DNA from 2 places in the Pseudolabrys sp. FHR47 genome. Region 2 is predicted to be linked to the other one. Evidence: predicted binding sites of a transcription regulator. Region 2 holds the regulator's gene; the other holds the start of a gene.
The links. The regulator LexA, encoded in region 2, represses DNA repair genes until DNA is damaged. The targets are predictions, from matches to a motif close to TGTTCNNNNTGTGTTCNG.
Positions count from the first base shown of each region.

Region 1: E8Q40_RS18330 (ImuA family protein) is a predicted target of LexA. The motif match lies at 8,509-8,526, and genes of this name have one in related genera.

Region 1 is NZ_CP039740.1:3,743,897-3,755,387, forward strand. Features, by position in the region: gene glmM (phosphoglucosamine mutase) at 235-1,578, opposite strand; gene E8Q40_RS18300 (alpha-hydroxy acid oxidase) at 1,913-3,118, shown strand; gene E8Q40_RS18305 (thioesterase family protein) at 3,270-3,716, shown strand; gene E8Q40_RS18310 (DUF3422 family protein) at 3,713-5,023, shown strand; gene E8Q40_RS18315 (hypothetical protein) at 5,102-5,491, shown strand; gene E8Q40_RS18320 (pyridoxamine 5'-phosphate oxidase family protein) at 5,546-6,136, shown strand; gene E8Q40_RS18325 (FAD-dependent oxidoreductase) at 6,137-7,831, opposite strand; gene E8Q40_RS18330 (ImuA family protein) at 8,588-9,331, shown strand; gene E8Q40_RS18335 (DNA polymerase Y family protein) at 9,252-10,841, shown strand; partial or broken gene E8Q40_RS18340 (error-prone DNA polymerase) at 10,881-11,491, shown strand, end outside.
Region 2 is NZ_CP039740.1:2,354,535-2,366,025, reverse strand. Features, by position in the region: gene E8Q40_RS11685 (SurA N-terminal domain-containing protein) at 1-249, shown strand, start outside; gene trpE (anthranilate synthase component I) at 268-1,785, shown strand; gene E8Q40_RS11675 (cupin domain-containing protein) at 1,808-2,293, shown strand; gene E8Q40_RS11670 (aminodeoxychorismate/anthranilate synthase component II) at 2,369-3,010, shown strand; gene trpD (anthranilate phosphoribosyltransferase) at 3,021-4,046, shown strand; gene trpC (indole-3-glycerol phosphate synthase TrpC) at 4,053-4,865, shown strand; gene moaC (cyclic pyranopterin monophosphate synthase MoaC) at 4,870-5,394, shown strand; gene glp (gephyrin-like molybdotransferase Glp) at 5,397-6,605, shown strand; gene lexA (transcriptional repressor LexA) at 6,743-7,453, shown strand; gene E8Q40_RS11640 (ComEC/Rec2 family competence protein) at 7,564-9,831, opposite strand; gene E8Q40_RS11635 (glutamine--tRNA ligase/YqeY domain fusion protein) at 9,946-11,491, opposite strand, start outside.

The sequences.
Region 1 (11,491 bases), 1.4 Mb from region 2:
TTCGCAGTTTAAAAGCATTCTAGTGTATTGAAATATAACGGCTTTTTCGCTTACAGCAGTTCGGAATTTTTCTAGGAAAGGGACAAAATACAAGGCCGGAAAAGGATTTAGCGGCGGAAGAGAAATTTCCGCAGATTTCACACAGGTGGTTGATCTGGAAGGCTTAATCGCAGGGCCGTAGCCCGGATGGAGCGAAGCGAAATCCGGGCTACAAATTGCGACGCTCGTTTCCGCTTAAGCCGCCGCCTTGGTCAGTGCGTCGATAACGTCATCGACCGCCTGCTCGACGACCGCCTTGTCGTCGCCTTCGCCCATGACACGGATCACCGGCTCGGTGCCGGATGGCCGCACCAAAAGACGGCCGCCGCTGCCGAGCTTCTGCTCGGCGCTGGCAATCGCCGCGGTCACCGCGGCGTTTTCCATCGGCTTGCCGGTCTTGTAGCGCACGTTCTTGAGGATCTGCGGCAACGGCTCGAAGCGGTGGCAGACTTCCGACACCGGCTTGCCTGACCGCTTGACCACCGCCAGCGCCTGCAGCGCCGCGACGAAGCCGTCGCCGGTGGTCGAATAGTCTGACAGAATGATGTGGCCGGATTGCTCGCCGCCAACATTATAACCTTCGGCGCGCATGCGCTCGAGCACATAGCGGTCGCCGACCGGCGTGCGCAAGAGCTCGAGGCCGAGGCCGCCGAGATAGCGCTCGAGGCCGAGATTGGACATCACGGTGGCGACGACGCCGTTCTTGGTGAGACGGCCGTCTTCCTTCCAGCTCTGCGCGATTACCGCGAGCAGTTGATCGCCGTCGACGATGTGGCCGCGTTCGTCCACCAGCATGACGCGGTCGGCGTCGCCGTCGAGCGCGATGCCGATGTCGGCGCGCATCTCGCGCACCTTGTGCACTAGCGTGTTGAGGCTGGTCGAGCCGCAATCCTTGTTGATGTTGAAGCCGTCCGGATCGGTACCGATGGAAATCACGTCGGCGCCCAGTTCCCACAGCGCGCCGGGCGCGACCTTGTAGGCAGCGCCGTTGGCGCAATCGATGACCACGCGCAAGCCGGCGAGATCGATGTCGCGCGGCAGCGTACGCTTGGCGAATTCGATGTAGCGGTCCTGCACGCCGTCGATGCGCCTGGCGCGGCCGAGGTCGTCGCTGCCCGCGAGTTGCTTGGCAATATCAGAATCGATCAGCTTTTCGATGCGGCGCTCGACCTCGTCGGACAGCTTGTAGCCGTCCGGTCCGAACAGCTTGATGCCGTTGTCGTCATACGGATTATGCGAAGCCGAGATCATGACGCCGAGATCGGCGCGCATCGAGCGCACCAGCATGCCGACGCCGGGTGTCGGGATCGGGCCGGTCAGCAGCACGTCCATGCCGACCGACGTGAAGCCGGCGACCAGCGCGGTTTCGATCATGTAGCCGGACAGCCGGGTATCCTTGCCGATCAGCACGCGGTGACGATGCTCGCCCGCACGGAAGATCAGCCCGGCGGCCTGCCCGACCTTGAGCGCCAGCTCCGGCGTGATCACCTTGTTGGCCAGCCCGCGAATACCGTCGGTGCCGAAGTAGCGACGAACCATCTATTCAAACCCCAATATGCCCCTGAAGGCCCGGCCCGATTATTCACGCCATCCTGTCAGGGAGGTGGTGTTATTGGCCGGATGCGGGCAAGGGGTAAAGCGTTTTGGAAGCCCCCTGCCCGACCTTTTTATAATACGTACAATCGTTTGGTTTTACGTCAAAAATTGTGAGCAAACGTTACCGCAGGCGGTTAACGGCAGACGAATACCGCCTTGTAAGGCCCAGCACCAGTCCATATCCCGAGGCATTTCGCAGTCTTCGCGCTTGTGCTACCCGATCATAAAAAGCCGCCACCCGAAACGCCCTCGACGACGTCGCAAACGAGACCAGCCCATGAGAGTTGCCGCCTGCATCGACGATCTGCGCAAGATCGCCAAGAGCCGCGTGCCGCGCGCCTTTTTCGACTATGCCGATTCCGGCTCCTACAGCGAGCAGACCCTGCGGGCGAACCGGACCGACCTCGAGGCCATCATCCTGAAACAGCGCGTGCTGGTCGATGTCTCGGCGCGCGACCTCACCACCACCGTACTCGGCAAGAAGCTGGCCGCGCCGATGATCCACGCCCCGATCGGACTTCTCGGCATGCAGCACGGCGACGGCGAAATCCTCGCCGCGCGCGCCGCCAACGAGGCCGGCATTCCCTTCACGCTGTCGACCATGTCGATCGGCTCGATCGAGCAAGTGGCCGAAGGCACGGGCAAACCGTTCTGGTTTCAGCTTTACGTCATCAAGGACCGTGGTTTCTCCAAGCAACTGATGGACCGCGCCATCGCCGCCAAGGTCGACACGCTCGTCCTCACGGTGGACCTGCAGGTGCTCGGCCAGCGCCACCGCGACGTTCACAACGGCCTGACCGTACCGCCGCAGTTCAAGATCAAGAACGTCATCGACATTGCCACCAAGCCGGCCTGGGCCTGGAGCGTGCTCTGGGGCAAGAGCAAGACCTTCGGCAACATCGCCGGCCATGTGCCGGGCATGGAAAGCGTCAATTCGCTCTCGGGCTGGACGACGCAACAGTTCGACCCGGCGCTGAACTGGAAAGATCTCGAATGGATCAGGAAGTACTGGCCGGGCAAACTGGTCATCAAGGGCATCCTCGACATCGATGATGCAAAGACCGCGGTGAAGTTAGGGGCCGACGCTATCGTGGTGTCGAACCACGGCGGCCGCCAGCTCGACGGCACCTCGTCTTCGATCGCCATGCTGCCGCGCGTCGCGGACGCGGTCGGCAGCGACACCGAAATTCTGTTCGATGGCGGCATCCGCACCGGCGCCGACATCATGCGCGCACTGGCGCTCGGCGCCCGCGCCTGCATGGTTGGCCGGGCTTTTGTCTGGGGTCTCGGCGCGGGCGGGCAGGAAGGCGTCGCCAAAGCGATCGACATCCTCAAGAAGGAATTGAGCGTCACCATGGCGCTGACCGGCGTCGCCAAGGTCTCGGAAATCGACGGCCACGTCATCGAGGGCGGCGAGGTGAGGAAGAAGTCGGCGGCCGCACGCAAGCCGAAAGCCAAGGCGGCGGCGAAGGCGGCGGAGTAAGACTGAATTTGAAGCCTGTCCGCATCCTCCGTTCGTTCCCGCGAAAGCGGGAACCCAGAGAGACAGGTCTAAACCTGCAAGATAGACTCCTGGGTCCCCGCTTTCGCGGGGACGAACGGAGTGAATGGCGCAACAATTGTCGAAACACGAAATGACTCGTCCCCAGCCACTATCTCTGTCCGATTTCCGTCACATCACCGACATCACCACGCGTTGGATGGACAACGACGTCTACGGCCACGTCAATAACGCGGTCTATTACTCGTTCTTCGACACCACGGTGAGCGGCTATCTGCTGAAGAGCGGCGCGGTGAATTTCAACGAGAGCACCGTGATCGGCCTCGCCGTGGAATCGAAGTGCAGCTATTTCGCGCCGATCGCCTTCCCGGATCGCGTGCGCGGCGCGCTCAAGGTCGGCCACCTCGGCACCTCGAGCGTGCGCTACGACGTCGGCATCTTCCGCAACGATGACCAGATCGCCTCGGCGCAGGGCTATTTCGTCCACGTCTATGTCGACCGCGCCAGCAACAAGCCGGTGCCGCTGCCGGAAAAGCTGAAGGCGGCACTGACGCCGATCTGTGATACAAAGGCGCCATGAGCGCCGAGGTGAAAATCGGGACCGGCAGTGAAGCGCGGCTTGCGCCGCATCCCTTGCGCGCGGCTGTGCTCGGAGAAGTCCATGCCCGGCCGTTCACGCCTATGGAGACGCCGCGCCGGATCATCCATTTCGCCTTTGCAACCCCGGGCGAGGCTGGCAAGAACGACCGCGCGGCACTGACCGCCTTGTGCGCGCGCGACAAGCGCGAGCCGCTCGATGCCGCCGCCAAGCACCACCGCATCGCCTTCGATGACGCGACCTTGCGGTGGGAGCAGCATACCGAGTTCACCACCTACACCTGGGAACTGCCTTCGGCATCGACCCAGCCGTTCTATCCCGACGCGGCGTCGCTCTCGGCGCGAATGGCATCGGTGCCGCAGCCGGGGCCACTGCTGGTCGCGCTCGATCTGCATCTGCTGGCCGACGATGCGGAGCGCAAGATCGCGGTCGATTATCTGTTCGATCACGCCAGCCTCGCAGTGGCGGAGAATGCCGACGGTACCGCGCTGTTCGCCACCGATTTCCAGGCTGACGCCGCCGGCTTCGTGCGCATTCTCCTGCTCGATCGCGGTCTCGGCGCCGAGCGCGCGGGCGCGCTGGTGCAGCGGATCGTCGAGACCGAGACCTATCGCACTCTGGCGCTGCTCGGACTGCCGGAAGCGCACCGGGTACAATCGTCGATCGGCCGCATCGAAACGCGGCTCGCCGAACTGACGCAGGAGATTTGCACCGCGCATCAGTTGCCCGACAACCAGCGCCTGCTCAATGAACTGACCGCGCTCGCAGCCGAACTCGAAGCCGGCGCTGGCGCCAGCCATTATCGCTTCGGCGCGAGCCGCGCCTATAACGAGATCGTACGGCTGCGGCTCGAAACCATCGGCGAGCGCAAGGCGAGTATCTATCCGACCTGGAGTTCGTTTCTGGCGCGGCGTCTGGCACCAGCCATGCGCACCTGCGTCGCCACCGAGGACCGGCAGGCGACCTTGTCGCAGCGGCTGGCGCGCGCCGCGAACCTGCTGCGCACGCGGGTCGACGTCGAACTGGAGCGGCAAAACCGCGATCTGCTCAAGTCGATGAACGAGCGCACGCGCCTGCAATTGCGGCTGCAGACCACGGTCGAGGGCCTGTCGGTGGCCGCGGTGAGCTATTATGTCGTCGGCCTGTTTCACTATGTCGTCGAGGGTGCGCATGCCAAGGGCCTGCATGTCGACACCACCTTCGCCACGGCCTTGTTCGTGCCGGTCGCAATGCTCATGATCTGGCTGCTGGTGCGCGGCATCCGCAAGAGGCATGTCGGCGGGGAGTGACGGCCGATGGCTTACGCAATCAAGGCCGAAATTTCGGATCCGCGCGCCAAGACGTTTTCGTTCACCGCGCAGAAGACTATGTATGGCGGCAAGCTGATTGCCGCGGGCGACGAGATTTTCCTGTTCGCCAGCGAAAACGAGGGCGGCGCCGGGCTGGTGGCACGCGGCGTCGTCACCGCTACCAAGGCGGTAGCCAAGAAGCGCGGCATCGAGCGGCAGACGCCGCGCGTCAGCATTGAGGTGAAGCGCACCGCGCTGGTGAAACGTCCGCTGGGCCGCGCCGACCTCAAGCCGTTTACAGATTGGGACGACGGCAAACCGCAGACAGAACTCAATTTCAGTTTTGCCGGCAGGCCACCAATAAGATCGTCGGCCTTTCGGACGAGGCGGCGGCGTTTCTCGCATCGTTTTTCTAGGCGCTTGATGGACTCAAGGCGCCTCCGTCGCCGCGCGAACGGTGGTGAATGACTGAAAGGAATCGATCGTCAAATCCTAACCGAACGAGGTGTCGCAGTGAGCATCATGTTCCATGACGGCAACCGGCAACTCCAGGACCGTTTCGCCAGCCGCCGCATCGCCGACCGGCTCGAGGAAAAGCTGACGCGGACGGCTTTCACCGCCGACGACAAGGCATACATCGAGAGCTGTCCGTATTTCTTTATCGCGACCGTCGACGCCGACGGCCGCCCCGACTGCTCGTTCAAGGGCGGCATGCCCGGCTTCGTGCGGGTGACGGGCGACTCCGAGCTGGCGTTTCCGGACTATGACGGTAACGGCATGTTCAAGAGCCTCGGCAATCTTCTGGTCAATGCCAATGTCGGGCTGCTGTTCATCGCCCTGCATGACAAGCCAAAGCGGCTCCGCGTCAATGGCAGCGCGCGCGTCCTGCACGACGACCCCCTGCTCGCCGAAACGGTCGGCGCGCAGCTCATCGTCCGGGTGCAAGCGCGCGCCATTTTCCCGAACTGTCCACGCTATATTCCCGAGATGCAGATGACGGGACCTTCGCTCTACACGCCGCAACCCAAGTGCGACCCGCCGGAGCCGCGGTGGAAGGAATTCGACGACTTCAAGGATTACGTGCCGCCGCGGCATCCGACCTGGCGGGGATAATCACTCCGCCGCCTGGGGCATCGGCTCGTCGGCCAGCGCCAGCACCTGATGGATCTGCGACACCACCGCGGCGCCCTCGCCGATCGCCGCGCCGACGCGCTTGGTCGAGCCGGCGCGCACATCGCCGATGGCGAAAACGCCGGGCACGCTGGTCTCGAGCGGATGCGGCGGCCGTGCCGTGGCGCGGTCGAATTCGGCGCCGGTGATCACGAAGCCCTTGCCGTCTGTCGCGACACAACCTTCCAACCAGTCGGCATTTGGGTCGGCGCCGATGAACAGGAACAGGTGGCGCAGCGGCAGCGACTTCTCGGTACCACTGCGGATTTCGCGGAAGGTGGCACCGCGCAGACCGGATGCATCGCCGTCCAGCGACACGATCTCCTTGCCGACATGCAGCGACACGTTCGGCAGCGCCTGGATACGGTCGATGAGATATTTCGACATCGTCGCTTCGAGCGGGCGGCGCACGATGAGATGCAGATGCTTTACCTTCGGCGCCAGGAAAACGACAGCCTGACCCGCCGAATTGCCGCCGCCGATCAGCGCCACCTCCTCGCCCTCGCATAACTTGGCTTCGATCGGCGAGGCCCAGAAGGAAATGCCATTATTGTCGAAATCCGATAGATTGTGGATCGCCGGCCGGCGGTAGCGCGCGCCGGAGGCGACGATGACGGTGCGCGCGAGCAAGGTGCCGCGACCATCGGTGAGTTCGAGCTTGAACGGCTTGCGCGCGGCGCAATCGGCGTCGCCGCAATCGAGCTTCTCGACCGACAACGGGATGGCGATCTCGGCGCCGAATTTTTGTGCCTGGTTGAAAGCGCGGCCGGCCAGCGCCATGCCGGAAATACCGGTCGGGAAGCCGAGATAGTTCTCGATGCGCGCCGAGGCGCCGGCCTGGCCGCCGAAGGCACGGGTGTCGAGCACGATCATCGACAGGCCTTCGGATGCGCCGTACACGGCGGCCGCCAAGCCTGCGGGCCCGGCGCCAACCACGGCGACGTCATAGACCTTGCCGTGATCGAGCTCCGGCGTGATGCCAAGGCAGGCACCGGCTTCCGCATCGCTCGGCCGCTTCAGCAGCTTGCCGTTCGGGCAGATCATCAGTGGCAGTTCGTCGTCACGGATGCCGAAGCGCTCGACCGCGTCGCGGGCGTCGGCGTCGGTTTCGACGTTCATCACCATGCAGGGATAGCCGTTGCGCGACAGGAATCCCTGTAGGCGGACGACCTCCGGCATGTTCGGATGGCCGATCAACAGCGACCCGGCGCCTTCGGCCTGGATCAATGCCACACGGCGCAAAATGAAGGCGCGCATGACGATCTCACCGATTTCGGCGGAGCCAACCATCAGAGCGCGGATATGGGCAGCGTCGAACGGCAGCGCCGTCAGGCCGTTCGGTCCGGCACGGCCCGACGGGATACTGCCACGGCCGCTCAACTGGCTGACCTCGCCGGAAAATTGGCCGGGGCCATGTGAAATCACCGATGCGAAACGGTGCAGACCATCGCGGCGTACGATCTCAAGCGCGCCCTCGAGGATCAGGTGCGCCGGTACATCGCGCTGGCCGGTTTCGAAGATCGGCTCGCCCGGCGCGAATGTCTGTGCCGGCGCGCTGGCAAAGCGCGCCATGATCTCAACCTGAACCGGGTCGAGAACCGGAAACATCTGCTCGAAACGTTCGTCAGCGAGGCTCATGATACGCTCCGTTCAGTCCGGCAGCTCAGGCTGCCGGGCCCTTCCGTCAATTGCAAGGCGGGCTGCAGTGGTTCCAATATCCGCAAATTGCTACTATTGAACCATCGACTCCGCGCAACAATCGCTCATCTACCGGCAGCACTTCGTATCATTGAGTGCTGAACCGCCAGCGTTGCCTAAAATAGTAACTGCACGTCATTTGGCACTTCCGCTCTCTCCAGAATGCACTACATTAATTTTATCACCGGCACGGCGTAGGCTTGGGCGCCGGTGGCTGAGAGACAATGTGCGCTCTTGCCTGACGACCAGCAGGAAGGAACGCACTGATGCCAACGACACAGACCCATCGCGCCAATTCTCTGGAACTCGACAGGCCGACCTGCGAACAATGCGGATCGCGCATGTGGCTACGCCGGATTACGCGTGAAGGACGGGGTCGAGAATTTCGAATCTTCGAGTGCCCGGTGTGCGAAGTCTCGACCGGGAAATCTGCGACGCCGGAGTCGGCAGGGTCGGTCGGATCGAGATCGTAGCGCAGAAATGTCCGGCGTAGCCTGAATTCCAGCCAGTCTTCCGCTGCGACGGGCGGGGCGGTTCCCGGACGCCAGCGCTGGCCCTCAACCCGAAGGGCGCCCCCATTCCTTGCGGCTTGACGCTCCCCGCCACCTTCGGCAAACTAGAACAAATAGTGAACATAAGGTTCGGCCTATCCGTTGGCTCTCCAACGGATAGGTACGCTTCTTCAAAGGCTTAATGATGCTCGACGCGCTGCGCCAGCAGCTCACCCGCTTGCAGAAACCAGCCGGCCTCGCCGAGGGTCCGGCGGTGCTGCCGCTGGATGTGAGCGCCGTGGACGACGTCCTCGGTGGCGGTCTTCTGCGCGGCGCGCTGCACGAAATCGCCGCCGCTGGCGAAGCGCACCTGCCGGCGGCCACCGGTTTTACGTTGGGGCTGGCGGCCCTCGCCGGCGGCAACAAGCATCTCGTCTGGATCGCCGAGGACATGGCACTGGCCGAGAGTGGCGTGCCTTATGGCGCCGCCCTCGAGGCCTTCGGGCTGTCGCCTAAGCGGCTTGTCATCGTTTCGGCCGCTCATCGGCATGAGTTGATGGCGGCAATGGAAGAAGCCCTGCACTGCCGCGCTGTCGGCGTTGTGCTCGGCGAAATGCGCAACGGCCCACTCGATGCCGTCGCGGTGCGGCGGCTGTCGCTCGCCGCGGGCGATAGCGGCGCCCTCGCCCTCCTCCTGCGCGCACAGCCTGCGCATGACGCCTCCACCGCTGCGACGCGATGGACCGTACAAGCGGCGCCTTCCGCCGCTCCGGGTCACCGCGAATTCGGCGCGCCGCGCTTTGCCGTTCATCTCACCCGCAATCGACGCGGCCCGTCCGCCTCCTGGATTCTGGAATGGAGAAATCCCGATGACCGTTTCGTCCTCGCCACGCATGCTGAGCCTGTGGCTGCCCCGCTTCGCCACCGACCGCATCAGAAGGTTGCGTGAAACCACTCCTGTTCCGCATGAAGGCTTACCCCTCGTCGTTGCCGGCAAACGCGGCAATGCCGATGTGCTGATCGCCATCAACGAAGCCGCCGAACAACTCGGCCTGTTTGCCGGCATGGCGCTGGCGCAGGCGCGCGCCATGCATCCCGCGCTCGATGTCGTGCCAGAAGACGCGCGCGCCGATGGCGAATTGCTCGAGAGCATCGCCGACTGGTGCCTGCGCTACACGCCACTTGTCGCCTGCGACGCGCCGGATGGCTTGCTGCTCGACATTTCCGGTTGCGCGCATCTTTATGGCGGCGAACGCGAACTGGTCGCCGATCTCGGCCGCCGCCTGACGCAAGCCGGCTTTGCCTATCGCGTCGCCATCGCCGGCACCATCGGCGCCGCCTGGGCGGCAGCGCATGACGGCCAGCCCGATACCTATGCCAATGGCGAGGAGCGCGACTTGCTAGCGCCGCTACCACTTGACGCGCTGCGCCTGCCGCCGCCGGTCGTCGCTTCGCTCGGCCGCGTCGGTCTGAAAACGATCGGCGACATCATCGACATGCCGCGCTCGCCGCTCACCGCGCGCTTCGGCGCCGGATTGCTGCGCCAGCTCGACCGCGCTTTGGGCCGCGAGCACGAACCGTTGACACCACGTTTGCCAGTGGCGCCTTACGTCGCCGAGGAGCGTTTCTACGAACCGATCGCGCGCGAGGAAGACGTGCTCGGCACCGTCCAGAAACTGGCGGCGCGTCTGTCGATGACGCTGGAGCGACACGGCGACGGCGCCCGCCGTATCGAACTGACCTTGTTCCGCACCGACGGCGCGCTACGCCGCATCGCCGCGGGCACCGCGCGGCCGCTGCGCGATGCCGCCGACATACGCGCGCTGTTTGCCGAGCGGCTCGTCACCATCGCCGACGAACTCGATCCCGGCTTCGGCTTCGACATGGCACGGCTGTCGGTGCTGATCGCCGAGCCGGCGCCGGCCGAGCAGATCGGCCTGGGCTCGGCGGAGGATGCCGGCGAGCTGGTGCGGTTGGTCGATCGCCTGAGCGCACGGCTTGGGGCGCAGCGCGTTCGTCGCGCCGTGGCGCAGGACAGTCATATTCCCGAACTCGCGTCGGTCACCTTGCCCGCGCAGATGACAGTGAAAGACGACGGCTGGGCCGCATACAACCGCCATCGCAGCGCCGTTGAGCTCGCGCCGCGGCCGCTGCGGCTGCTGGCGAGGCCGGAGCCGATCGAAGCCGTCGCCGAAGTGCCGGACGGCCCGCCCTTGCGCTTCAAATGGCGACGCGCGCTGCACGACATCGTCGCCGCCGAAGGCCCCGAACGCATCGAAGGCGCATGGTGGCAGGAAGAAAACATCGAGACATCACCCGCCGGCAACCGCGCCCGCGACTACTTCCGCGTCGAGGACAGAAGCGGCCATCGCTTCTGGCTGTTCCGCGCCGGGCTCTATCGCGATCTCGTCCCCGGCACCGCGCCGCCGTCGTGGTTCGTGCACGGGATGTTTGGGTAAGCGCTCATTCCGGCGCGACCGGAATGACGGCGAACAGTCATGCGTTACGTCGAATTCGCCACTGCGACCAACTTCTCCTTCCTGCGCGGTGCCTCTCATCCCGAGGAACTGATGCTGCAGGCGCAGGCGATCGGGCTATCGGGCATCGGCGTCTGCGACAGCAACACGGTGGCCGGCGTCGTGCGCCCCCACACCGTCAAACGCGACCGGAGCCTGGCGCTGCGCTATCACCCCGGCGCGCGGCTGGTCTTTGTCGACGGCACACCGGACATCCTCGCTTATCCGCGCGACCGCGCCGCCTGGGGCCGGCTGACACGTTTGCTCACGGTCGGCAATAAGCGCGCCCAAAAAGGCGACTGCGTCCTTACGCTCGACGATCTGATCGCGCATGCGTTCGGACTGGAACTGGTGGTGATGCCGGGCCAAAAAGCAAAGGAAGCAATCGCTGCCCTTCGCTCCATCGCGCCCGGCCGCGTGCGACTCGCTGCCACCATGCTGTATCGCGGACAGGACCGCGCCCGGCTCGCGCGGCTAAAGGCGCTGGCGAATGAAACGCAGGTGCCGCTGATCGCCGTCAACGATGTGCATTATCATCATCCCGACCGCCGCCAGCTCGCCGACATTCTGACCTGTATCCGCGAGAAGACGAC
Region 2 (11,491 bases):
GGCAAGGACGAGTTCGGCATCGCCGATAGCGATAATGGCGATCGCCGCTACATCTTCCGCGTCACTGAAATCAACGTGCCGCCGATCAATCCGCAGGGTGCCAGCCCCGATCAGCTTAAAGCGAACCTGCAGGCCTCCTACGCCGATGACATCATCGGTCAGTATCTCGCCCGGCTCGAGAACGATCTCGGCGTGAAGATCAATCAGCAGGCGGTCAACCAGGTCGTCGGCGGCTCAACCAGCAACTAAGACGCCGTCAGGCCCGCAATGCAGATCGAACCGTCCGAAAGCGTCTTCGCGGAGCGTTACAATCGGGGCGAGCCGCAGGTGGTGTGGACCACCCTCGTTGCCGATCTGGAGACGCCGGTGTCGGCGTTTCTCAAGCTCGGTGGCGGCAAGCCGATGAGCTTCCTGCTCGAGTCGGTCGAAGGCGGCGCCGTGCGCGGCCGCCACTCGATCATTGGCATTGAGCCCGATCTCATCTGGCGCGCCAACGGCACCAAAGCCGAAATCAACCGTTCGGCGCGCAGCAAGCCCCACGCCTTCACGCCCTGTCCCGAGGTGCCGTTGACGGCGCTGCGCGCGCTGATTGCCGAAAGCCGCATCGACCTTCCCGAAGGCCTGCCGCCGCCGGCGGCTGGAGTCTTCGGCTATCTCGGCTACGACACGGTGCGGTTGATCGAGGAACTGCCAGCGGACAAACCGGATCCGGTCGGCATTCCCGACGCCATCATGATGCGGCCGACCATCGTCGTGGTGTTCGATGCGGTGAAGGATTCGATTACCGTCGTCACGCCTGTGCGGCCCGAAAAAGGCGTCGATGCCAAGGTGGCGCTGACGCGCGCGACCGAGCGCTTGTCGTCGGTGGTCGATGCGCTCGACCGTCCGCTCGACAAAGCGCTCGCCGAATTCGACGACGGCCCGCTCGATGTGCCGCCGGTGTCCAACACCACGCCGACCGAATACGACGCCATGGTGCGCAAGGCTAAGGAATACATTGCCGCCGGCGACATCTTTCAGGTCGTGCTGGCGCAGCGTTTCGAGGCGCCGTTCGCGCTGCCGGCATTCTCGCTTTATCGCGCGCTCCGCCGCACCAACCCCTCGCCCTATCTCTACTTCCTCGATTTCGGCAGCTTCGCCGTGTCGGGCTCGAGCCCGGAAATTCTGGTGAAGGTGTCGAACGACGTCGTCACCATCCGCCCGATCGCCGGCACCCGGCCGCGTGGGGCGACACCCCACGAGGACAAGGCTTTCGAGACAGAACTCCTCGCCGACCCGAAGGAATGCGCCGAGCATCTGATGCTGCTCGACCTCGGCCGCAACGATGTCGGCCGCGTGTCGTCGATCGGCAGCGTGAAGGTGACCGACAAGTTCTTCGTCGAGCGCTACAGCCACGTCATGCATATCGTGTCGAATGTCGAGGGCAGGCTCGATCCGAAATACGATGTGCTCGATGCGCTGGCGGCCGGCTTTCCGGCCGGCACGGTCTCTGGCGCGCCCAAGGTGCGCGCGATGCAGATCATCGACGAACTCGAAAAGGACAAACGCGGCCTCTATGCCGGCTGTGTCGGTTACTTTTCCGCCGCCGGCGAGATGGACACCTGCATCGTGCTGCGCACCGCGCTGGTGAAGGACGGCAAGATGTATGTGCAGGCCGGCGCCGGCATTGTCGCCGATTCCAATCCGGCCTCCGAGCAGCAGGAATGCGTCAACAAGGCGAAAGCCCTGTTCCGCGCGGCGGAAGAAGCGCGGCGCTTTGCCAGCACGGCGAAGCGCGGGCAGTAGTTGGAAGTACAGGAGACGCGGCATGAGCCACGATCACTCGCACGATCATTCCCATGAGCCGAAGTGGAAGCACGACGGCGTCCGTGTCATCCCCGGCAATTCGCTCGATCCTAACACCGCCTCGACGCCAGGCATGGACCGCAAGGCGGCGATCAACGCCGCCCGTGTCGGCGCGCAGAAGCTCTGGGCCGGTACCGTCTCCATTCATCCCAACGCCAAGACTGGCGCGCACCATCACGGCGAACTCGAGAGCGTGATCTACGTCATTCGCGGCAAGGCGCGCATGCGCTGGGGCGAGCACCTGGAATTCACCGCCGAAGCCGGTCCGGGCGATTTCATCTACGTGCCGCCTTTCGTGCCGCATCAGGAGATCAATGCCAGCCCCGACGAGGTGCTGGAATGCGTGCTCGTCCGCTCCGATAACGAGGCCGTGGTGGTCAATCTCGACATCGAGCCGGCCGAAAAGCCGGAAAACGTCGCCTGGATCGACCCGATCCATAAGGGATGAGGCCGAACGGGCGCCATCCTTGACCCCCCTCCGAGCGGGTCTTAAGACCTTGGACCGCCACGAAGTCCGACCCCGATGATCGTCCTGATCGACAATTACGACAGCTTCACCTTCAACCTCGTCCATTACCTGGGTGGGCTGGGGGCGGACGTCGTCGTCCATCGGAACGACAAGATCACGGTCGATCAGGTGATGGCGATGGCGCCGGAAGGCATCGTGCTCTCCCCCGGCCCCTGCACGCCGAACGAGGCCGGCATCTGTCTTGACCTCATCAAGACCGCCGCGCCGACCATCCCGATGTTCGGCGTCTGTCTCGGCCACCAGGCCATGGGCCAGGTGTTCGGCGGCAAAGTTATCCGCGCGCCGCAGATGGTGCATGGCAAGGTCTCCGAGATCAGCCACGACGCCACGGGCGTCTTCCGCGGCATCAACGGCCCGTTCAAGGCGACGCGCTATCACTCGCTCATTGTCGAGCGCGGCTCGATGCCGGCCGAATTGCGCGTCAATGCGCAGACCGCCGACGGCCTCGTCATGGGCATGGCGCATACGTCGCTGCCGCTGCATGGCGTGCAGTTTCATCCCGAAAGCATCGCGTCCGAGCACGGCCATCTGATGCTCCGCAATTTCCTGGAGCTGGCTGCCGCCTGGAACAAGAAACAGGGCCGCACGACGGCCTCGCCCGGCGCCACGCGCGAGCCGGCGCATCTGGCGAGTTGAGGAGACGACCGTGGCCGACGAATTCAAATCGCTGATTGCCAAGGTCGCAACCGGCGCCAGCCTCTCCCGCGACGAAGCGGCCAGTGCCTTCGACCGCATGATGTCGGGGGAAGCGACGCCCTCGCAGATGGGCGGTCTTTTGATGGCGCTGCGCGTGCGCGGTGAAACGGTTGATGAGATCACCGGCGCGGTGACGACGATGCGCGCCAAGATGCTCGGCGTGAAAGCGCCCGCCGATGCGGTCGATATCGTCGGCACGGGCGGTGATGCTTCCGGCTCCTACAACATTTCGACCTGCGCCGCTTTCGTGCTGGCCGGCGCCGGTGTGCCGGTCGCCAAGCACGGCAACCGCGCGCTGTCATCGAAATCCGGCTCGGCCGATGTGCTGATGGCGCTCGGCGTCAAGATCGACCTGACGCCCGAGCAGGTTGGCAAATGCGTCGCCAAAGCCGGCATCGGCTTCATGTTTGCGCCGTCGCATCACCCGGCGATGAAGAATGTCGGCCCGACCCGCGTCGAGCTCGGTACCCGCACCATTTTCAACCTGCTCGGACCGCTGTCGAACCCGGCCTCGGTGAAGCGGCAGATGATCGGCACCTTCTCCAAGCACTGGGTCGAGCCGATGGCGCAGGTGCTGAACAATCTCGGCTCCGAGAGCATCTGGGTGGTGCATGGCTCCGACGGCCTCGATGAGATCACCACCGCGGGCCCGACCACGGTTGCGGAACTCAAGGGCGGCAAGATCCGCACCTTCGAGATCACGCCGGAGGACGCCGGCCTGTCGCGCTCCAAGCCGGACGCGCTCAAGGGCGGCGATGCCGACACCAATGCCAAGGCGTTGCTCGATGTACTCAAGGGCAAGCCGGGGCCGTTCCGCGACGTCGCCATTCTCAATGCCGCGGCGGGACTCATCGTCGCCGGCAAGGCCAAGGACCTCAAGGAAGGCGCGGCGATGGCGGCGCAGTCGATCGATTCCGGCGAAGCCGAGGGTCGGCTTGACCGCCTGATTGCGGTATCCTGCGCCACGGAGGAGTAATTCCACTTGGCCGATATCCTGAAGAAGATCGAAGCCTACAAGCGCGAGGAAATCGCGGCGGCCAAGCGCGTGCGCTCACTGGCCGACCTCGAGGCGCAGGCCAAAGCCCTGCCCGCGCCGCGCGGCTTCCAGCGCGCCATCGAGATGCGGATCGCCGCCGGCGACTACGCGCTGATCGCCGAGATCAAGAAGGCGAGCCCGTCCAAGGGGCTGATCCGGCCGGATTTCGACCCGCCCGCACTCGCCAAGGCCTATGAGGCCGGCGGCGCGACCTGCCTTTCGGTTTTGACGGACGCGCCGAGCTTCCAGGGCAAGCCTGAGTTCCTCACCGCCGCCCGCGAGGCGACCACGCTGCCGGCGCTGCGCAAGGACTTCATGTTCGAGCCCTACCAGTGCGCCGAGGCGCGGGCCTGGGGCGCGGACTGCATTCTGATCATCATGGCATGCCTCGATGACGGCGCCGCCGCAGAACTGGAAAGCGCAGCTTTTTCATATGGCATGGACATTCTTGTTGAAGTTCATGCAGAAGATGAGCTGGAGCGCGCCCTCAAGCTGAAATCACGCCTGATCGGCATCAACAACCGCGACCTGCGCACCTTCGAAACCTCCCTCACGGTCAGCGAGCGCCTCGCGCCTCTCGTGCCCAAGGACCGCGTCATCGTCGGCGAGAGCGGGATCTTCACGCCCGCCGACCTCGCCCGGCTGGAAACCGTCGGCATCTCGACCTTCCTGATCGGCGAAAGCCTGATGCGGCAGGCCGACGTCGCCGCCGCCACCCGCGCCTTGCTCGCCCGCCCCAGCCACGCCGCCGCGGAGTAGAACGATGGCGAAAGCGAAGGCCGCCAGGAAACCTGCCAAGGTCACCGCGAAGCCAAAGCTCAGCCATATCGATCGGACCGGCCAGGCCAACATGGTCGACGTCTCGGCCAAGGCGCCGACTGAGCGCGTTGCTGTGGCCGAGGGCCGCGTCATCATGCGCAAGGAGACGCTCGACACCGTCATCGCCGGCAATGCGATGAAGGGCGATGTCCTCGGCGCCGCCCGTCTCGCCGGCATTATGGCGGCCAAACATACCCATGGCCTGATCCCGCTCTGTCACCCGCTGCCGATCACCAAAGTGACGGTCGATATCTTCCCCGAGCACAGCTTCCCAGGTTTCCTGGTGCAGGCGACCGTCAAGGTCACCGGCAAGACCGGCGTCGAGATGGAGGCGCTGACGGCGGTGTCGATCGCTTGCCTGACCATCTACGACATGGCCAAAGCCATCGAAAAATCGATGCGCATCGAGGGCATCCGCCTCTTGGAAAAGACCGGCGGCAAGTCAGGCCCCTACAAGGCGGAAGCGTAACAATGCCCCTCATGCCGGTCTCCGAGGCCTTGGCGCGGGTGTTGGCCGATACCCAGCCGCTGGGCATCGAAGAGGTCGCCCTGAGCGACGCCCAGGGCCGCGTGCTGGCAGAGGATGTCACCGCGCTGCGCACCCAGCCTCCGGCCGACGTGTCGGCGATGGACGGCTACGCGGTGCGCGCCGAGGACATCGCCACACCGCCGGCGACGCTGACGGTGATCGGTGAAGTCGCCGCCGGCCATCCTTTCGCCGGCCTCGTCGAGACGGGCCAAGCTGCGCGCATCTTCACTGGCGGCGTACTCCCCGATGGCGCCGACACCGTCGTCATCCAGGAGCTTACCCGCCGCGACGGCGACAAGGTCACGGTCGAGAAGACCGCCATCAAAGGCCGCAATGTCCGCTACGCCGGCATCGATTTCAAACAAAGCGAGGTCCTGCTTGAGAAAGGCCGGGCGCTGACCGATCGCGACCTGATGCTCGCGGCCGCCATGAACCACCCGCGGCTGCGCGTTCATCGCCGGCCCGTCGTCGCGGTGCTCGGCACTGGCGATGAACTGGTCATGCCCGGCAGTGAGCTCGGCCCCGGCCAGATCGTCTATTCCAACGGCTTCGCACTCACAGCGCTGGCACGCGCCGCCGGCGCCGAGGTGATCGATCTCGGCGTCGCCCGCGATACGCTCGATGACATCGGCGGCCGCATTCGAAAGGCGCGCGAAGCCAAGGTCGATGTGCTGCTCACCAGTGGCGGCGCTTCGGTCGGCGACCATGACTTGGTGCAGAAGGCGCTGAAGGCCGAAGGCCTCGATCTGTCATTCTGGCGGGTCGCGCTGCGCCCCGGCCGGCCGATGATGCACGGCCGGCTCGGCGCCATGCATGTGCTCGGTGTGCCGGGCAATCCGGTGTCGTCCTACGTCTGCGCCTTCCTGTTTCTGCTGCCGCTGCTGCGCAAGCTTTCCGGCCGCAGCGACATCGAGACGCCGCCGGAATCCGCCATCCTTGGCCGCGATCTTCCAGCCAATGACGACCGCGCCGACTATCTGCGCGCCACGCTGGAGTCCGGCCCCGATGGTCCGATCGCGACGCCGGTCCAGAATCAGGATAGTTCCCTGATGGCACCACTCTCGCAGGCCGGTTGCCTGTTGATTCGGGAGCCGCAAGCCCCTGCGGCTAAGGCCGGCAGCCGCTGCCGCATCCTTAAGTTCGGGTTTTAGCGGCCTCTCGACTTGTTCACGCCAAATTAAGTGGTTGCGGAACACATATCGAACAGATAGTGTCCGTTCATGCTTTGTTTCGGATGATTCCGCGCCAATCAGGCTTTGCGGGATCGGCCGCGACCGGGAGACCCACGATGCTGACGCGCAAACAATTCGAACTCCTGCGGTTCATCCACGAGCGGCTGACCGAAACCGGCGTGCCGCCCTCCTTCGACGAAATGAAGGATGCGCTGGATTTGCGCTCCAAGTCCGGCATCCACCGCCTGATCACCGCGCTGGAAGAGCGCGGCTTCATCCGGCGCCTCGCCAACCGCGCCCGCGCCATCGAGGTGATCAAGCTGCCGGACTCGGTCCAGCACGGTCTCGGCGGCGGCAACGGCCGCGTGCGTGGGTTCAACCCGAGCGTCATCGAGGGCAATCTCGGCAAGGCGCGCCCCGTGGTCACGGAAGACGACGCGGCGCGGCCGATCTCGGTACCGGTCATGGGCCGCATCGCCGCCGGTACGCCGATCGAGGCGATCCAGCAGCGCAGCCATGTCATCAACATGCCGCCGGAGTTGCTCTCGACCGGCGAACATTTCGCGCTGGAAGTGCGCGGCGACTCGATGATCGACGCCGGCATTCTCGACGGCGACATTGCCCTCATCCGCCGCTCCGAGGCCGCCGATACTGGTGACATCGTGGTGGCGCTGATTGACGACGAGGAAGCCACCCTGAAGCGTTTCCGCCGCCGCGGCGCCTCGATCGCCTTGGAGCCCGCCAACGCCTCCTATGAGGTGCGTATCCTGCCGCCCAATCGTGTGCGCATCCAGGGCAAGTTGGTGGCGATGTTCAGAAGGTATTAGCTCGGTCATTCCGGGGCGCGCTGAAAGCGCGAGCCCGGAATCCATACACACTGACCGGGATTATGGATTCCGGGTTCGCGGCCAAAAGGCCGCGCCCCGGAATGACAGCCTCAATCCCCCGCTTCCAGATCTTCCGTTCGCGGCGTGGCATCCGGCGCATTGCGTCGGATGTTTTGCGTTGAGGCATCGGCCGCCGGGACCTTGCGCGCTCTCGCCCATGGCCGGTCCTGCGTTACTGGCCGCGCCACTTCCATATCGAAACTGTCGCCTTTGACGTAGAGCGCCGCAGCGCCATGGCGCTGCCAGGCCGGCCGGTCGATGAGCATGGCCTCGCAAGCGCGGGGCGCCGTCCGCGAAGACAGGACCACAGTGGCGCGCGCACAGTCTTCGGCAAAAGCCTCGACAGACGACGCGAAGGCCACGGTGCGCCCATCGCGCAATGTCGCCGTGCAGCCAATGGCGTCGCAGCGAACGCCATCATCCGGTTTCGTACCATCGGTGCCGCGCATGTCGCCATCGGCCGAGAGCCATTCCTTGACCGCGAAGCTGTCGCGGCCACGCTGCAGGAAAACCAGATGTCCGGACGCGCCACGCACGGCCGCGGTCTGGCCGTCGCCGGCAATCAAGACATCCGGCTGCGGCGTCGCCAGCGCCCAGACCGCGGAGACGACGACACAGGCCGCACCGCTCCAGCGCAGTGGCGAGCGCAGCAGACAGAGCAGCAGCAAGCCCAGCGTCACCAGAAGCAGCGGCCCGACGCCGAAGGCCGGCATCGGCCCCACCGCGCCGGGCAATTGCGTCACCCAGAGCGCGACCGCGATCATCCAGTCGAGGCCGAGGCCCATGAGCTTCCAGAACACGGCATCGAAGCCGAACGGCATGGTCAGCGCGCCGGCAATGCCCATGGGCATCACCACCACCGACACGACCGGCATGGCCAGAAGGTTGGCGATGACGCCGTAAGGCGCGATGCGGTGAAAGTGGAAGGCAGCGAACGGCGTGGTCGCTAAACCGGCCACCAGCGAGGCAAGGATCAGTGCGGCGATTTCTCGCCCGCCCCACAGCGCAATGCGTGCCGCGAGCGGGCTGTCGGCGCCCGCCTGCCAGCGCAGCGAGGTCTGATAGAGCGCGACCAAGGCGAGCGTTGCGGCAAACGACATCTGGAAGCTCGGATGCACCAGAGCTTGCGGCGTCAGCGCCATGACAATCAGCGCCGCCACCGTCAGGGTGCGGAATGTGATCGCCGGACGATCGGCCATAATGCCAACGAGCACGATGGCGACCATGATGTAGGAGCGCTGGGTGGCCACTTCGGCACCGGACAACATCAGATAGAACGTTGCCGCCCCGAGCGCGCCAAGCGCCGCCCATTTCTTGATAGGTCGCGTCAGCGCCAGCGACGAAACCAGCGCCAGCACGGCGCGGATGACAAAGAACACCATGCCGGCGACCACCGCCATGTGATAGCCGGAGATCGACAACACATGCGCCAGGCTTGAGACGTACATGGCGTCGTTGACAGCGGGCGATATCGCATCGCGCGTGCCGGTGATCAGCGCCGAGGCGATCGAGCCGCGATCGCCCGGCAGAATCGCACGAATTCGGTTGTCCATGCTGTCACGCAGGCCGTCGAAGAAAGTTGCATAGGACAGCCACAAACCAGGCTTCACGGGCGCAGCTTCTTGGCGAACACGGCCAAGCACATAGCCGGAGGCGCCGATCTTTTGAAAATAGAGATCGCGCGCGAAGTCGTAGCCGCCGGGTCGCAGGGGCTCGAGGGGCGGCGCCAGATATGTCTTGAACGCCACGAACGTACCCACCGCCGGCGCCGTGCTCTTTCTTACCGAGACGCGTACCCGCTCCGGTATTTCCGTGATGCGCGGTGCCTCAAATTTGTGAACCCGCACGACGATGCGGTCGCTCTTGGCCCGCTCCTCGCGAATCTCGACGAAGCCCGACACCTGCGCGCTCCAGGTCGCGCTGCGCAGGATCGGATGGTCGATGCGTGCGGTGTTGAGTGTCGCGATACCGAAGCCGGCTGCGAAAGCGGCAAGCCCCAGCGTCAGCGGAAAACCAAAGGGATGCTTGCGCGCCGCATAGGCGATCGCAAGCGTCGCCATACAAAGTCCCGACGCAGCCCACCAGGCCGGTTCGCGATCGGCGGCAAAGTACGCAGCGATGCCGGTGCCGAACGCAACCGGCAACCAAGGCAGCAGACGGCCCGGTGCCACTTCGGCGGCGGTCCAGGACGCCAGAACTTTGCCGGCTTTTTCGCTGAAGGCATCGAGCCAGCCCGGCCAGACGCCGGCACGGCGGCCGGCGGCGGCGGCGAGACCTGCTGCAATCGCTTTCGAACGGCTTTTTGGCGGACTGGCCACGCAACGCCCCCCGGCACAACCGGGATCAGGCTATCGCAGCCATGGGTTGCAGATTAGGGGAACGGTTGTGAACGTTCTCGGGGAAAGCGTACTTAGCCGCCTATCGGGCCACACCTACCCCTTCGCCACATCCTTGGCGTAGGTGTCGCGCAGACCGATGGTGCGGTTGAACACGAGCTTGCCGGGCGCGCTGTCGCGGTCGAGCACGAAATAGCCCTGCCGCTCAAACTGGATCGCTTCGCCGGGTTTGGCTTCCGCCAGTGCCGGCTCGAGACGCGCATCGCTCAAGACTTCCAGCGACTGCGGATTGATGCCCTTGGCAAAGGTCTCGGGATCGGCGCTGGGCGCGGGATCGGTGAAGAGCTGATTGTAAAGCCGCAGCTCCGCCGGCACGGCATGCTCGGCCGACACCCAGTGGATGGTCGCCTTGACCTTGCGGCCGTCCGGCGAATTGCCGCCCTTCGATGCCGGATCGTAGGTGCATCGCAGCTCAGTGACGTTGCCGGCCGCGTCCTTCACCACTTCCTTGCAGGTGACGAAATAGGCATAGCGCAGGCGCACCTCGCGGCCCGGCGCCATGCGAAAGAACTTCTTCTCGGGCACTTCCATGAAGTCGTCACGCTCGATGTAGAGTTCGCGCGTGAACTTGAGTTTGCGCGAGCCCTGCGCCGCGTCGTCAGGGTGATTGACGGCCTCGATCTCCTCGCCCTCGCCTTCCGGATAGTTCTCGATCACGACCTTCAAAGGCCGCAGCACCGCCATGCGGCGCGGCGCCGTGCGGTTGAGCACCTCGCGGATCGAGAAGTCGAACATGGTGAGGTCGACGGTCGAGTTGGCCTTGGCGACGCCGACGCGCTTGATGAAATCGCGGATGGCTTCCGGCGGCACGCCGCGGCGGCGCAGGCCGGCAATGGTCGGCATGCGCGGATCGTCCCAGCCCGAGACGTGCCCGCCTTTGACGAGACCGTTGAGGATACGCTTCGACAGCAGCGTATAAGTGATATTGAGCCGCGCGAACTCGTACTGATGCGGCTGCGACGGCACCGGCAGGTTCTGGATGAACCAGTCATAGAGCGGCCGGTGATCCTCGAATTCGAGCGTGCAGACCGAATGGGTGATGCCTTCGATGGCGTCGGACTGGCCGTGGGCGAAATCGTAGGACGGATAGATTTTCCAGGTGTCGCCGGTGCGCGGGTGATGCGCGTGGATGATGCGATAGAGCACCGGGTCGCGCAGGTTGATGTTGCCGGAGGCCATGTCGATCTTGGCGCGCAGCACGCGTGCGCCATTGGGGAACTCACCCGCTTTCATGCGCGAGAACAGGTCGAGGTTCTCTTCGACGGAACGGTCGCGGAACGGTGAGTTCTTGCCGGGTTCGGTCAGGGTACCGCGGGCCAGACGCATCTCCTCCTGGGACTGGTCGTCGACATAGGCCTTGCCGGCCTTGATGAGGTCGACGGCCCAGCCATAAAGGCGGTCGAAATAATCCGAGGCGAAATAGAGGTGCTTGCCCCAGTCGAAACCGAGCCAGCGCACATCGCGCTCGATGGCGTCGATGTATTCCTGCTCCTCCTTGGCCGGGTTGGTGTCGTCGAAACGCAGGTGGCAGCGGCCGCCGAATTCCTCGGCGATGCCGAAATTCAGACAAATCGACTTGGCA